Regions from separate parts of the Halobacillus sp. ABA4_118 genome, predicted to be linked through region 4. Evidence: riboswitches for the same ligand, from Rfam matches in the RefSeq annotation. Region 4 holds a riboswitch; each other region holds the start of a gene.
The links. Region 4 has a riboswitch for thiamine pyrophosphate ahead of thiW (energy coupling factor transporter S component ThiW). Riboswitches for the same ligand answer to the same signal wherever they lie in the genome.
Positions count from the first base shown of each region.

Region 1: another riboswitch for thiamine pyrophosphate. It lies ahead of ACXAGL_RS18785 (YkoF family thiamine/hydroxymethylpyrimidine-binding protein); the one in region 4 lies ahead of thiW (energy coupling factor transporter S component ThiW).
Region 2: another riboswitch for thiamine pyrophosphate. It lies ahead of ACXAGL_RS03020 (acetylornithine deacetylase); the one in region 4 lies ahead of thiW (energy coupling factor transporter S component ThiW).
Region 3: another riboswitch for thiamine pyrophosphate. It lies ahead of thiT (energy-coupled thiamine transporter ThiT); the one in region 4 lies ahead of thiW (energy coupling factor transporter S component ThiW).

Region 1 is NZ_JBSWWS010000001.1:3,658,723-3,661,930, forward strand. Features, by position in the region: gene ACXAGL_RS18780 (hypothetical protein) at 61-990, opposite strand; TPP riboswitch at 1,209-1,309, shown strand; gene ACXAGL_RS18785 (YkoF family thiamine/hydroxymethylpyrimidine-binding protein) at 1,672-2,274, shown strand; gene ACXAGL_RS18790 (ECF transporter S component) at 2,271-2,849, shown strand; gene ACXAGL_RS18795 (ABC transporter ATP-binding protein) at 2,849-3,208, shown strand, end outside.
Region 2 is NZ_JBSWWS010000001.1:575,133-578,340, forward strand. Features, by position in the region: gene tenA (thiaminase II) at 1-141, opposite strand, end outside; gene ACXAGL_RS03020 (acetylornithine deacetylase) at 141-1,427, opposite strand; TPP riboswitch at 1,506-1,612, opposite strand; gene ACXAGL_RS03025 (GNAT family N-acetyltransferase) at 1,716-2,210, shown strand; gene ACXAGL_RS03030 (hypothetical protein) at 2,166-2,591, opposite strand; gene ACXAGL_RS03035 (hypothetical protein) at 2,908-3,208, opposite strand, start outside.
Region 3 is NZ_JBSWWS010000001.1:2,921,581-2,924,788, forward strand. Features, by position in the region: gene ACXAGL_RS14770 (SDR family oxidoreductase) at 1-482, shown strand, start outside; gene ACXAGL_RS14775 (alpha/beta hydrolase) at 460-1,206, shown strand; TPP riboswitch at 1,288-1,386, shown strand; gene thiT (energy-coupled thiamine transporter ThiT) at 1,474-2,040, shown strand; gene ACXAGL_RS14785 (phospholipase D family protein) at 2,141-3,208, shown strand, end outside.
Region 4 is NZ_JBSWWS010000001.1:1,219,309-1,222,516, reverse strand. Features, by position in the region: gene ACXAGL_RS05995 (PucR family transcriptional regulator) at 1-1,569, shown strand, start outside; TPP riboswitch at 1,658-1,767, shown strand; gene thiW (energy coupling factor transporter S component ThiW) at 1,847-2,335, shown strand; gene thiD (bifunctional hydroxymethylpyrimidine kinase/phosphomethylpyrimidine kinase) at 2,382-3,185, shown strand; gene thiM (hydroxyethylthiazole kinase) at 3,182-3,208, shown strand, end outside.

The DNA of each region.
Region 1 (3,208 bases), 2.4 Mb from region 4:
AATAACCTCTCTTTTTCCAACATCTACGTCCGACAGAGGCGCTACAGCCTCTCTTCCGCTTTACCATTGCCCTTGAAAAGCATGGATAATTTTCCAACGCTGAACCGCCGTAATTCCTTTCCACTGTTGTTCAGCTGCAGCAAAAGCTTTTGTTCCGTCTCCCCAGTCCCAGCTGATATCCCAGATGCCTTCTTCCTTCAGCGTTTTCAAATAATAACGGATGTTTTCCAAAACTAAAGGTTTGTATTTAGCATACAACGGATGCTGTGGGGACGATATTATGTCAGTCGGAAGCGCACCGTACCCACTTCCCCATTCCGAAGGATCCTGACTGAAACAGTTCTCGCCTAACGTAAGAAGGTGGGACTGCACCTGATCAAGCCCGTAAGGCATTTGATTATGGACGAGTCCTTTATGCTTGTCCAGGGAGATTAGTAGATTTTGAAAACACTGCCATTCGTGGAAATCCATCTCACTGACACTCATCAAATGTTCAACAGCTTTAACAGCACCAGCCACACCCGTTTCCCAGGCTTCCGTATCCCGTTGGGAGCAGTCGATGAGAAAACCGGCCAATTCCGCCGCCGGGTTAAACATCCAGTTGGACTGCACCCCTTCCCTCCACGACCACCAGGGCGCATGAGGAAAATGGTTGACTTCAGGAATAACCGAAGGCCACATCCCTGATTGACGATCGTATGAGCGAAGGAGGTAGGAAACCATCTGTTGAAGCAGCGGCTCTTTGGAAGATACATTCAATTCAGCAAGCACTTGGGAAGCTGCCCATGTGGCCATTGGAGACGAAGCTGGAAGTTGAAAATCCGGCTCAATTCCGTGACCAAAACCTCCATCTTCATTTTGGAACGCACTCAAGTATACGAGGACTTTTTCTTTAGGACCTCTTTCAAAAAGTGCTTCCCATCTGGCTGCTTCCAATGGACGTGCATACCGCTTCATCCACTTGCTTGTGCGATTCATGTGAGTGTTCATATCTGTCTTCCCCTTCCCATTGATGGTATCCCTTGTCTTCTGATTGTCCGACTCTTTTATTCCACTCAAGATATGACAGATTCTATTATCTTCAGCGTATCATGATTGGAAGATTTTGAAAATGAACTCTATCATTCGTATTCATAAAAAGGAGAATAAACATTTACAAATATTCCAACATCCGCTACGATAGAGGCAATACAAAAAACTGTATACATATGAGGCACTAGGGGAGCTGCTGCGAGCGGCTGAGAGGATGATCCGACCCTTGGCACCCGAACTAGATAATACTAGCGTGGGGAAGTGCAGCCGTTCTATCAATCAGGCCTTTACAGGTTTTATTCATCGATCAACGGACTGCATTCCCATGGGATGCAGTTTTTTTGTGTTTGGCTCTGTTATTGCTTGGTGTTGTTATTTAACATGTGAGCTCCTATCACCCCTTTCTGTCATGGGATTTGTAGGAGGCGGCCTTGGGAATGACTCCCTTTCCACGGAGTACCGTGAGCCTCCTCAAACTTCGTTCCCCGCGGAAAGCGGAGGGTTTTCCCTGCCATCCCATGCTCTGAGTAAACAACGGGCCTGATCCCTAATTCCAGACGGAGACGATTTAGTACTCGTTTGAAATAACAACAACAGACTTTAACAGAGCTTTGTGTTTAAAAAAAGGAGGAATGATGGATGAATCAAGTTTGTGGTACATCGAAAATTGCTGGATGTTCGTTTTCCATACATCCGATGAGTGATGAGTTTGCGGGTATAATTCTGGAAAGCTTAAAGGAAGTGGATACATCTAAAGTATGGCTCGATACCGATGATGTCTCGACGACGGTACGGGGGCGGATGGAACATATTTTTGATGTGACAAAGGCTATCCTTCTTCATGTATCCAAAGAAGGTGTTCATGCGGCTTTTCATGCGACTTATTCAATCGGGTGCCCGGGAGACTCGGCTGGAGACACGTATATGGCTGAATCCCTGCAACGGAGGAATGAAGACACTTCCCGCTCGATTACCCAGCCATTAGCAGCTAAGTTTTCGCTCTATCCAATGGGAGGGGACAGTTATATGGATACAATATACAAGCAGATTGAAGCGATGAAATCGAAGGGCATCCAAGTGACGCCCGCCCACTATTCTACAAGACTTGACGGAGATACCCATACGGTTTTCAAAGGGTTGGAAAACGTTTTCCGGGAGACAGAAGCTTCAGGGTCGTCTCACACCGTCATGACTGTATCGGTGTCGGTCAACAGCCCTTCCTCCAGGGGGAGCATCTTATGAAAAACTGGAAACTCAAAGAAATCGTTGTTCTATCTGTCTTGTCCGTCGTTTTCGCTGTCGTCTATCTCGCTTTCCTGCCTGTTGGAAAACTTCTCTCAGGTCTCTTTGGTCCAATCGGATATGATTTTATCTTTGGTATCTGGTTCATCGTATCCATCATTGCCGCCTATATTTTACGCCGCCCGGGCGCAGCTTTTCTCTCTGAAACCATCGCAGCGACAATTGAAGTTCTGCTCGGGAATGCTTCCGGTCCCCTATTGATTCTAACGGGAATGATTCAGGGACTCGGAGCGGAAAGTGCGTTTGCTCTGACGCGTTACCGGTCTTATCATCTTTCTGTACTCATGCTCGCCGGCGTGATGGCTGCCGTTTTCAGTTTCGCATGGGGGTATTTCCAATCTGGATACGCTGCGTTAAGTGGTGGATACGTCGCTGCCATGCTGATTGTCCGTATGGTCAGCGGCGCTGTGATTTCCGGAGTATTGGGTAAAGCCGTAGCTGACGGACTTGCCCGTACCGGCGTCCTTTCCAGTTTTGCTCTCGGGCGGGAATTAAGAAAGAAGAAGGCTTCCTGATGAAGACGGCTGTACAATTGGAAAACCTGACGCTTACGTATGAAGAAAATGAAAAAACCGTATTGACGGATATCACCCTCTCCATCGAAAACGAACAGGACACCCTCATCCTTGGCCCGAGCGGTTCAGGAAAAAGCTCGCTTGTCCAATGTATAAACGGGCTTTACCCGGAGGATTTGGATGGCGAGATGAATGGGCGTGCTGCCATTTACGGACGTTCAACAAGCGACTTCAAACCGGGAGAGCTGGCTAAAACTGTTGGAAGTGTTTTTCAAGACCCCGAAACTCAATTTTGTATGCTGACCGTCGAGGATGAAATCGCCTTTGGTTTAGAAAACCTTCATGTACCTGCTGAGGAG
Region 2 (3,208 bases), 640 kb from region 4:
CAAGTACAAATAATCCTGGCGCATGAAAAATTGGAATTTCTCAAGCTCGAGCGTGCCGTCCCCAATCCCTTTGACGAATGGATGATCGAGGTAGGCCTCCCAAATCGGACGGGCACTTTCGTATAAACGGTCTGTAAACATTACGCTTCCTCCTTGTCATCTGCTTGTTGAAACCAATCGTATAAAAAAGCCATCATTGTTTTCGTATAATCCAACAGCTGTCCCCGGTCCAGCGACTCATTCACCGCATGCGCCTGATCCAGCGTGCCGGGACCGTAGAGAATGGTCGGGATCCCTGCTTCTGAGAGCCACCCTCCATCCGTCACAGTCGGAGACATGGACATTTCCGCCGGCGTATTGTGGATGATTTTATGGGCTTGTTGAAGCTGCTGTACCCCTGGATGGGCAGGATCGACAGAAAAGGCGGGGAAGATTTCTCCGCGCTCCTCGATCATGGACGTTCCTCCCCATTTGAATTGAGGGGCATGGTTTTTCAGCCATGGATCGGCCTGGGCGGCAGCACGGACATGTGCTTCAATTTCTTCGATCACATCTTCATAATGCTCTTCTGGATAATAGTGCACGGTAATCCATAAAGCACAGCGGTCGGCGATAAAAGCGGCATGCCTTCCACCTTCAATGACAGCCGGATTGATTGTCGTCGATCCAGGTGGAAAGCCTGGACTCGATTTCGTCACCGCCCAGTGCTGCTCCAATTCCTGCAGCGACTGGATGATTTTCATCATTTTTTCAATCGCCCCCGCTCCGTATCTTCCTCCACCGGCGTGAATGATCGAACGGCGTTCCGCATCGTGGAAGGTTTCCGGGCTTTCAACCATTATCCATCCGGTAATAACGCCCCCCTGCCCTTGAATGGCGCAGTTACTTGTATCGGATACGATGGCTAAATCGGCATAATACCCTCTTTCTCCACAGGATTTTGTTCCTGCTTCTCCGACCTCTTCACCGACGACGGACTGCACATGAAGATCGCCGGTCGGCTCGATTCCCGCTTCATGGAGCAGTTTGAGTGCAAACAGAACAGCCGCCATTCCACCTTTCATATCCGCCGTGCCGCGACCGTACAAGCGGTCGTCCTTCGAGGTCAGTGTAAAAGGATCATGCTCCCACGATTCCCCTTCATCCAGCGCAGCCACATCAATATGACCGTTTAAGATGAGACTTCTGCTGTGTTCCCGGTCGGTTCCTTTTTTCGTTCCGACGACAATCGGATCGCCGGGGTACAGTTCCCACGTGTCTATTTCAAAATCCATCCGGCTTAAATACTCTTCTATGTACTGTTGTGCTTCCGCCGCATTTCGGGCTGGAGGGCTTAACGTCGGAAAGGCGACCAAGTCCCCTAGAAGCTGGTGCATTTGCTCTTCCTTTTCCTCCACTCTCTGCAGCAAATCCTCTAACTGAATCATCGTACTCTCTCCTTCCATATAAAAAGCCCGCCCTTCGAGAGAAGGAGCGGGCTTGATCATCATGTAAGAAAAGATCAATCATCGACCGCTTCACTTCCCTCCGCTGGTATGAGCCAGATCAGGTTGTAAGGGTCAAAGCTTCTGCTTTTCTCAGCCCCGTCATCAGGGCTCCCCTAGTGAAACATGCTATAAAACTGTTATTTTCATTACAACACAGGGGGCCGGAAAGGACAAGTCCCGTTTAAACGCGAATTGTAGATGGAGGACGTATAAAACAGGAGGCCATGGATGGACATCAAAAACGATGATTTAACAAGCGATGAAGTACAAGCATTCATAAAGGAACACCTTTTCAATATGACCCTGCACTCCCCGCCCGAAAGCATCCACGCATTGGATATAGAAAAATTAAAGCAGCCCGGCGTGACCTTTTGGACATCCTGGGAAAAGGGAGAGCTGGTGGGAATGGGAGCGTTGAAAGAACTCCATCCGGCGCACGGAGAGATCAAGTCGATGAGAACGGCCTCTTCCCATTTAAGACGAGGCGTCGCCCACAGATTGCTCCAACACATCATAAATGAATCCAGCGCCCGAGGGTATACACAGCTCTTTTTAGAAACCGGGTCTCAAGAGGCGTTCCATCCGGCTGTCCAGCTGTATAAGAACTTTGGGTTTGTTTTCTGTGGTCCTTTCGCCGGCTACAAGGAAGACCCGAACAGCTTATTTATGACCCTGAAACTAACGGATACTGTAATACATAACCGTGATCACCGTAACGGATAAGAGGACAGCCGCTGTCAGACTCTTCTTTAGGAAAGCAGCAGGGATTTTTTTAACGAGCGTGTAGGTGATTGGAAAAATGAAGCTGATCGGTATGAGATACAAGCTTAAGAACATCGTAAAGACAGCCAATAACACAGCTAGAAATGGTCCAATTAAAAGGTACAGGCCCCACTCAATAAAAAAGCGTCCCAACGACAGCTGCCTGCTTAATCGATCGGCTATGAAAGACAGGGGGAGGGCAAACACAGCATGCCCCAAATAGATGTTGACTAAATTAAAATATAAGTTTCCGACCAGATTGCTGTAATCCGATGTGAGATAAATGGATACTAATAAAGCTGTTACAAAACTGCTGAATAAAGCAGCAAGAATTTTCCGCATCGTACAGGCTCACTTTCATGTTATTTTATTTATGTAGGTAAAAGAAGCGCAGGTTCCGGTTATGGGTGGGTCTGTTCTGTTCCCGCAGGCTTCAACTTCCTCAAGACCTCACCACATGACCAGGTTGCAGTATAGGCATTGGCGACGCCTATGGATCAGGGTAAGGCGAATGAGAGGAGGAGAGTCCTTTTTCTATAGGGATAGAGAAAATTATCCACCCAGAGATATGGTCTCAAAGGCGGCTTCTTTTCCGTTTTCATAAATCCTCAGGATCTCATAACTTTGATAACCGTCGACTCTGTAGAAGCGTTCGGATTTAACCGAACCACCAGCGCCGGCCTCTGTCTTGTATAACAGGTTCAGCGTATCTTTTTCTGACCGGACCTCGAAGTGTATAATATTCCGCCCCTTCGCCTTGTTTTGTTCCGTTCAAATAGATATACACCGTATTCTGATCTCCGTCTTGGAACATATGATTTCCATGTCTATTTTTTACCGTTTGAAAATAGGACAACGCGTCCCCTGGAAGATCCTTTTTCCCAATTTCAGAGAAGGACCATTCCCTTTCACTTTGACACGCTGTCAGGAATAAAACAGATAAAAGCACCAATAAGATT
Region 3 (3,208 bases), 1.7 Mb from region 4:
TAAATGTCAGCAGTGTCAGTGGATTGATCGGTTTTCCGGGGCTATCGGCGTATGTATCGTCCAAGCATGCGCTGGAAGGACTTTCTGAAAGCCTGCGCTTTGAACTGCAGCCATTCGGCATTGATGTCGCGTTGATTGAACCAGGCTCTTTTCAGACGAATATCTGGTCGTCCGGTATGAAGCTTCCAGAGGAAGTACACAATCCTTCGTCGCCTTATGCTTCCTACATAAAAGGACTGTGGAGCGCTTTGAACGAAGAGTCACGGGCCCAGCCGGCTTCCGTCGCCGACCTCATGACAGGACTGATCCAAAAAGACAAGCTGAAAAAACTGCGTTATCCAGTCGGAGCGGGCGTCCGGACCAACGTGCTTTTGAAAAGGCTTCTTCCATGGGCATGGCTCGAAAAGGCGGTATTGAAACGGATATTAGGTTCCACCAAAACAAAAGGAGGAAAACCAGATGGCCGAGTACAGCATTCTTGATGGGGCAGAGGAAATCAAATACGAGGGCAATGAGGTGGGGATACTCGTCTCCCACGGGTTCACAGGGACGACCCAGAGCATGCGTCCGCTCGCAGAAGCATACGCACGCGAAGGCTATACCGTTTACTGTCCACGGTTGAAAGGACACGGCACAGCACCGGAGGATATGGAGACGACGTCCTATAAGGACTGGATCGAATCAGTGGAGAGCGCCTATCAATGGCTGAATGAACGGTGCAGTTCTATATTCGTCGTCGGTTTATCCATGGGAGGAACGCTTGCCCTTTATATGGCCGGTGAGCATAAGGACATCCAGGGGGTTATTCCGATCAATGCAGCAATCGACATCCCGGTGATGGAGGAGAGTGCGGCGACAGACGAACGTTTTCTTGATGCCATCGGCTCCGATATTAAAGACCCCGGCCAGGATGAACTGGCCTACGACAAAACACCGGTCAAATCCATTACCGAAATCACGGTCTTAATGGATCAGGTGAAAAAGCGGCTTGATACGATTCACTGCCCGATTCTGGTTTTCGTCTCGGATGAGGATCACGTCGTGCCGCCCAATAATTCAGAAGTGATCTTTGATTCGGTCTTTTCGGAGCACAAGGAGCTTGTCCATTTGGAAAACAGCTACCATGTCGCAACACTGGATCATGACCAGGATTTGATTGTTGAGCGCAGTCTGGAATTCTTCCAGATGTATACGAATACAAAATAGACTCCATTGCCCGGGAAATAAGTTTTGTCATCGGAGAGAAGTTTGATATAATAGAAGCATAGCAAGAAGAGTAATCGGTACAAAGCCTACAAGGGGAGCCTAGCGGCTGAGAGTGAACCTCGTTCAGACCCTTCGAACCTGTCAGTTAGTACTGGCGCAGGGATGGCGGCTTTTTTGATGGTGCAATGCATTCGGGATCCCTCCATCAGGAAGCGTCCCTGTCTGCATTGCTTTTTTTGTGTCTTTTTTTAAAGGAGGAATGCTGGAATGAGAAACCGCAGAGTCCTATTTTTAGTAGAAATTGCGATCTTTTCCGCATTAGCACTACTACTGGATATCCTTCCGTTTTTATCATTTAAATTATGGGCCCAGGGCGGTTCCGTTTCGTTTGCAATGGTGCCGGTCTTCATTATGGCCTTCCGCTGGGGCGTGAAGGGAGGCGCGGCGACTGGACTGCTGCTCGGCATCTATCAGATTTTGACCGGTGCCTATATCATCACCCCTTTGCAGACGCTGTTGGACTACATTGTGGCGTTTGCGGTGATCGGTGCGGCAGGAATCGTGGCCAAACCGCTTTGGAATGCGATCCGCTCCAAGGAAACGAAAGCTCTCGTCGGGTGGATCATCGCGGGGTGCTTTATCGGCAGTGTACTCCGCTTCTTCGGTCACTTCGCAGCAGGGATCATCTTTTACGGTGAGTTTGCGCCGGAAGGACAGCCGGTCTGGCTGTACTCCCTCGTTTATAATGGCGGATACATGCTGCCTGCGTTTATCTTAAGCGCCATCGTAATCAGCCTTTTGTTCATACAGCGTCCAAAGCTTGTGCTTCATTAAATGAGGAAAGTCTTCTGCCCCTGCGGTAGAAGGCTTTTTTTTCCATGTTTGAAACACCCCCGGGTAGTGAAAAGACAGGCAGAGACCAGGGGGGATAAGAATGAAAAAAATAAAGGGGTTATTAAAGAAGAAATGGGTCTGGCTGCTGCTTTTGATCGTGCTGATCCTTTCGGTCATGATTGCCTATCATACCTCATGGAAAGCGCTCCCGGAAGGCGTTTCCTACGAGGGCGGTGTCCATCAGATGGAGGATATCGAGTTTTTCCGTGACCTCTCCTATGAGAATCAAGAGGGGGATACGGTTCATGATCTTCAGGTTTTTGAGGAGATGTATGCCACTATAGGGGAAGCGGATGATTTTATTGTCGCTGATATGTTTCTTTTCAACGGCTACACGAACGGGAAAAATGAATTTCCCGAAATCAGCAGTCGTCTCGTGGACGCTGTATTAGAAAGAAAAGAAGAAGTGCCTGAGCTTGAAGTCGTGTTTATTACCGACCAAATCAATACCATTTACGGCTCCTATGAATCGGAAACAATCCGCCGCCTGGAAGATGGCGGGGTGAACGTCGTCTTAACCAATCTGGACAAACTGAGAGATTCCAATCCGTTATACTCGAGTGCGTGGCGTCTGATGTTTTCCTGGATGGGTAACGGAGGAGAAGGGTGGATCGGCAATCCGATTGCCAAGGAGGCCCCTGACGTGACGCTTCGATCCTACATGAAGCTGTTGAATATTAAGGCGAACCACCGGAAGCTGCTTGTGACTGAGGATTCAGCCGTTGTATCCACGGCTAACCCTCATGATGCCAGTGGGTACCATGAGAACGTCGCTTTCAAAATGGACGGTCCGATTATAGAGGATATTTTGGAAGCAGAAGAAGCGGTGGCCCGCTATTCCGGCGGGGAATTCATCGACTACAGCAGCTATGAATGGGAAGAGCAGGAAGGACCGCTTCAGACACAGTTCGTGACCGAAGGAAAGATCTATGACGCCGTGCTGGAAGAGCTGGAGGACGCTGGTAAAGGGGATGACGTATGGATCGGGATGTATTATTTAGCGGATAAAAAGGTGACCGCCCGGATCGATGAAGCGGCCAACCGCGGGGCTGAAGTACGCATCATTATGGATCCCAATAAAACCGCGTTCGGCCATGAGAAGCCGGGG
Region 4 (3,208 bases):
GAAAATTTTGTGAGAAACAATGAATTTGTTCTCAGCACGGGAGTGGGATGCGGGGAGGATATCCCGGCCCTGGAGGCCTACGTGAAGGATGTCATCCGGTCAGATGCTTCCATTCTGGCTTTTGCCACCGGCCGTCATTTGTTTAAAATCCCTGATCGTATCATTGCTCTAGCTGAACAACATGAGCTCGTGCTTGTGGAAATCCCCTGGGAAGTACGGTTTGCGGATATTCTTCAAGGCGTGCTGCAGTTAATCAATGATGAGAAACAGAAGATTCACAGGCATGTCGAAGGGATCCGTCAGGAATTGATCAATTGCGTGCTGAATGGGAAGGGACTTCAGGAAATCACGACCATCCTCTATCAATACACAGGGCTGCCCAATGCCATCAGTGACCATTTGAAGCACATCCGGGCCAATCAGCATTTTGATTCTTCCCTGATTGAAGCGTTGAACGGGCGTAAAGAAGCGGTTGTTTCTTTAATTGAGCATCCTTTCCGTGTGGAGCACCCGCTTACACATTTTATAGAAGCTTATCAAATCGGTGAAGAATGCTGTTATCAGCTTACGATTCTATCCAACTATAAGAAACAGGGATATTTGTTGTTTCAGCCGGAAAAGGACCAAGAGGTAACAACAGAGATGATGACGATTCTTGAGCACACGCTGACCGCCTGTGCCCTTTATTTCGTGAAGGAAAATGCCATCGAAATGACAGAAATCCGTCTCAAGGATAACTTTCTTTTGGAACTGGCGAAGCAGGAGCAGCGCATGGACAAGCAGCTGTTGTCGAAAGCCAGGCTTCTCGGCTATGATCTTGAGAAACCTTACGTCTGCTTTGTCGGAGAGGTTCTGTTCCATCGGCCGGCAAGCCGTTCAGTAGGAAACGATGGACAGCTTCCCTCTTCTTCTTCTCTACAGAGCCGCAACTATTACATCCAGAAGGAGGCCGCTTATGCCGGGCACATGGTGGGACGGCAGGTGATGACGACCTTTGATGAAGAGAGAGTCATCATCTTTCTGGAGGCGGATAAAGCAGGCAGTGAGGAAGCAGCGAATCAATTTCTGGACCTTGTCGAAAGGCGTTTGTTCGAACTGCTGGCTGGTGTCACGATCCAATGGGGGATTTCGTGTCATAAAGAAGGGTATCAAGTCTTCCATCACAGCTATGAGGAAGCGCGGACAGCCCTGCAGATGGGAGAGCAGCAGAACGAGGCCGGGGGCCGGACATTCTTTAAGGAGACAAGGATGAACAGGCTTTTGATGGCCTTATCCCATAAAAAAGAAATCGAGGATATTGTTCAGGATACTCTCCAGCCCCTGATTGATTATGATCAGAAAAGGCAGGCGGAGCTTCTTCATACATTTATGGTTTATAACAAGTACAACAGCAATGTCAGCCAGACATCGAGGGCACTGAATCTGCACCGGCAGTCCCTTCTGCACCGGCTGAGGAATATTGAACAGCTGACGGGGTTGTCCTTGTTGAACGCGGATGATTTATTTTTACTGGAGCTGAGTGTGCGGCTGTGGCTCCTGAAAAAAGTAGAGAAGCCCGGGCCGCAGTGAACGGAAGTCTTTTTGCCTGGCTGCATGAGGCAGGAGATGATGACAGATTCAACCAGTTTTGTTATGATGGATGCAAGTGAATAGATTTCAAAACTACTAGGGGAGCCTGAAGAGGCTGAGAGGAAAGCATGGACGCTTTCTGACTCTTACGTACCTGATCTGGTTAATACCAGCGGAGGGAAGTAGTCACATGATCGTCATTGATCGACTTCTTCTATCAAAACCAGGTCCCCGGTGGACCTGGTTTTTTATTTTATTCCCAGGAAGGAGCTGACTGATGAATAAAACCAGAATTCTTACATTCATGGCCGTCCTTGTGGCCGTAGGTACACTAGGCTCGCAGTTTTTATGGTTTCCCGCTGGAGCAGCCAAAGCCTACCCTGTCCAGCACGCCGTCAATGTCATGGCAGCCGTAATGCTCGGTCCGATTCCAGCGGTGGCGGTCGCTTTTGTCATCGGCCTGCTGCGTTTTCTGCTGGGACTCGGGACGATTCTGGCTTTTCCCGGAGGTATGTTCGGGGCGTTTTTTGCCGGTGTATTTTATAAGGTTTATGCACGGAAACTTTCTGCAGCAGCAGGAGAAGTGCTGGGCACAGGTGTGATTGGTGCTCTGGCCGCCGTTCCCTTCGCCAGCTGGTTCATGGGAAGCTCAGCAGCGGTCTTTGCGTTTCTTCCGTCGTTTCTAGTGAGTAGTCTGTCAGGAGCGGTCATTGCTGTGTTCCTTTTATCAAGAGTGAAGGTGGAAAGCCCGCTCCCGCAGTCCTGATGAAATCCAATTGAAAAGAATGATTGATAGGAAAGGAAGTGGTTCAATGAAACCCGCATGTGTATTAACAATTGCCGGTACGGATCCAAGTGGAGGAGCCGGCATCCAGGCCGATTTGAAAACATTCCAGGAATTGAAAAGCTATGGTATGAGTGTGGTGACTTCGGTTGTCGCCCAAAATACGACAGGAGTCAAAGATGTGCATCATCTCCCTGACTCCTTCATCCGTGAGCAGCTGTTTGCGGTAAGTGATGATATGCCGGTGCACGCTGTGAAGACAGGGATGATTGCCAATAAGGAAATGATGCAGGTCATTAAAGACTGGATGCAGACCATCGATGCTCCGTATATTATGGACCCTGTCATGATTGCTCAAAGTGGAGATCCGCTTGTAGAGCAGGAAGAACAGATCTATTTAAAAAGGCATCTTGTACCAGAATCGACGCTTGTCACCCCCAATATTCCGGAAACAGAAACCCTTCTCAATCGAAGGATCCATCATGAAGAGGATATGAAGGAAGCAGCTGTGGAAATTGTAGAACAGCTGGGAGCCGGTGCTGCGCTTGTAAAAGGCGGCCATTTAAAAGGGAAAGCGGTCGACTTTCTATATGACGGATATGAGCTGCACACCTTCGAAGAAGAACGGATTGATTCAGTGAATACCCATGGCACAGGCTGCACGTACTCGGCTGCTATAGCCGCTTATATGAGCCAGGGATATCCGCTCGCGCAGGCGGTAGAAAAGGGCAAGCATTTTGTGACAGAGGCTATTCGCCATTCTTTCGATCTTGGTAAAGGGGACGGTCCGACCAATCATTTCGCTGTACGCAGGGAGGTTTTTCATCCATGACACAAACATTGATCCAGAAGCTG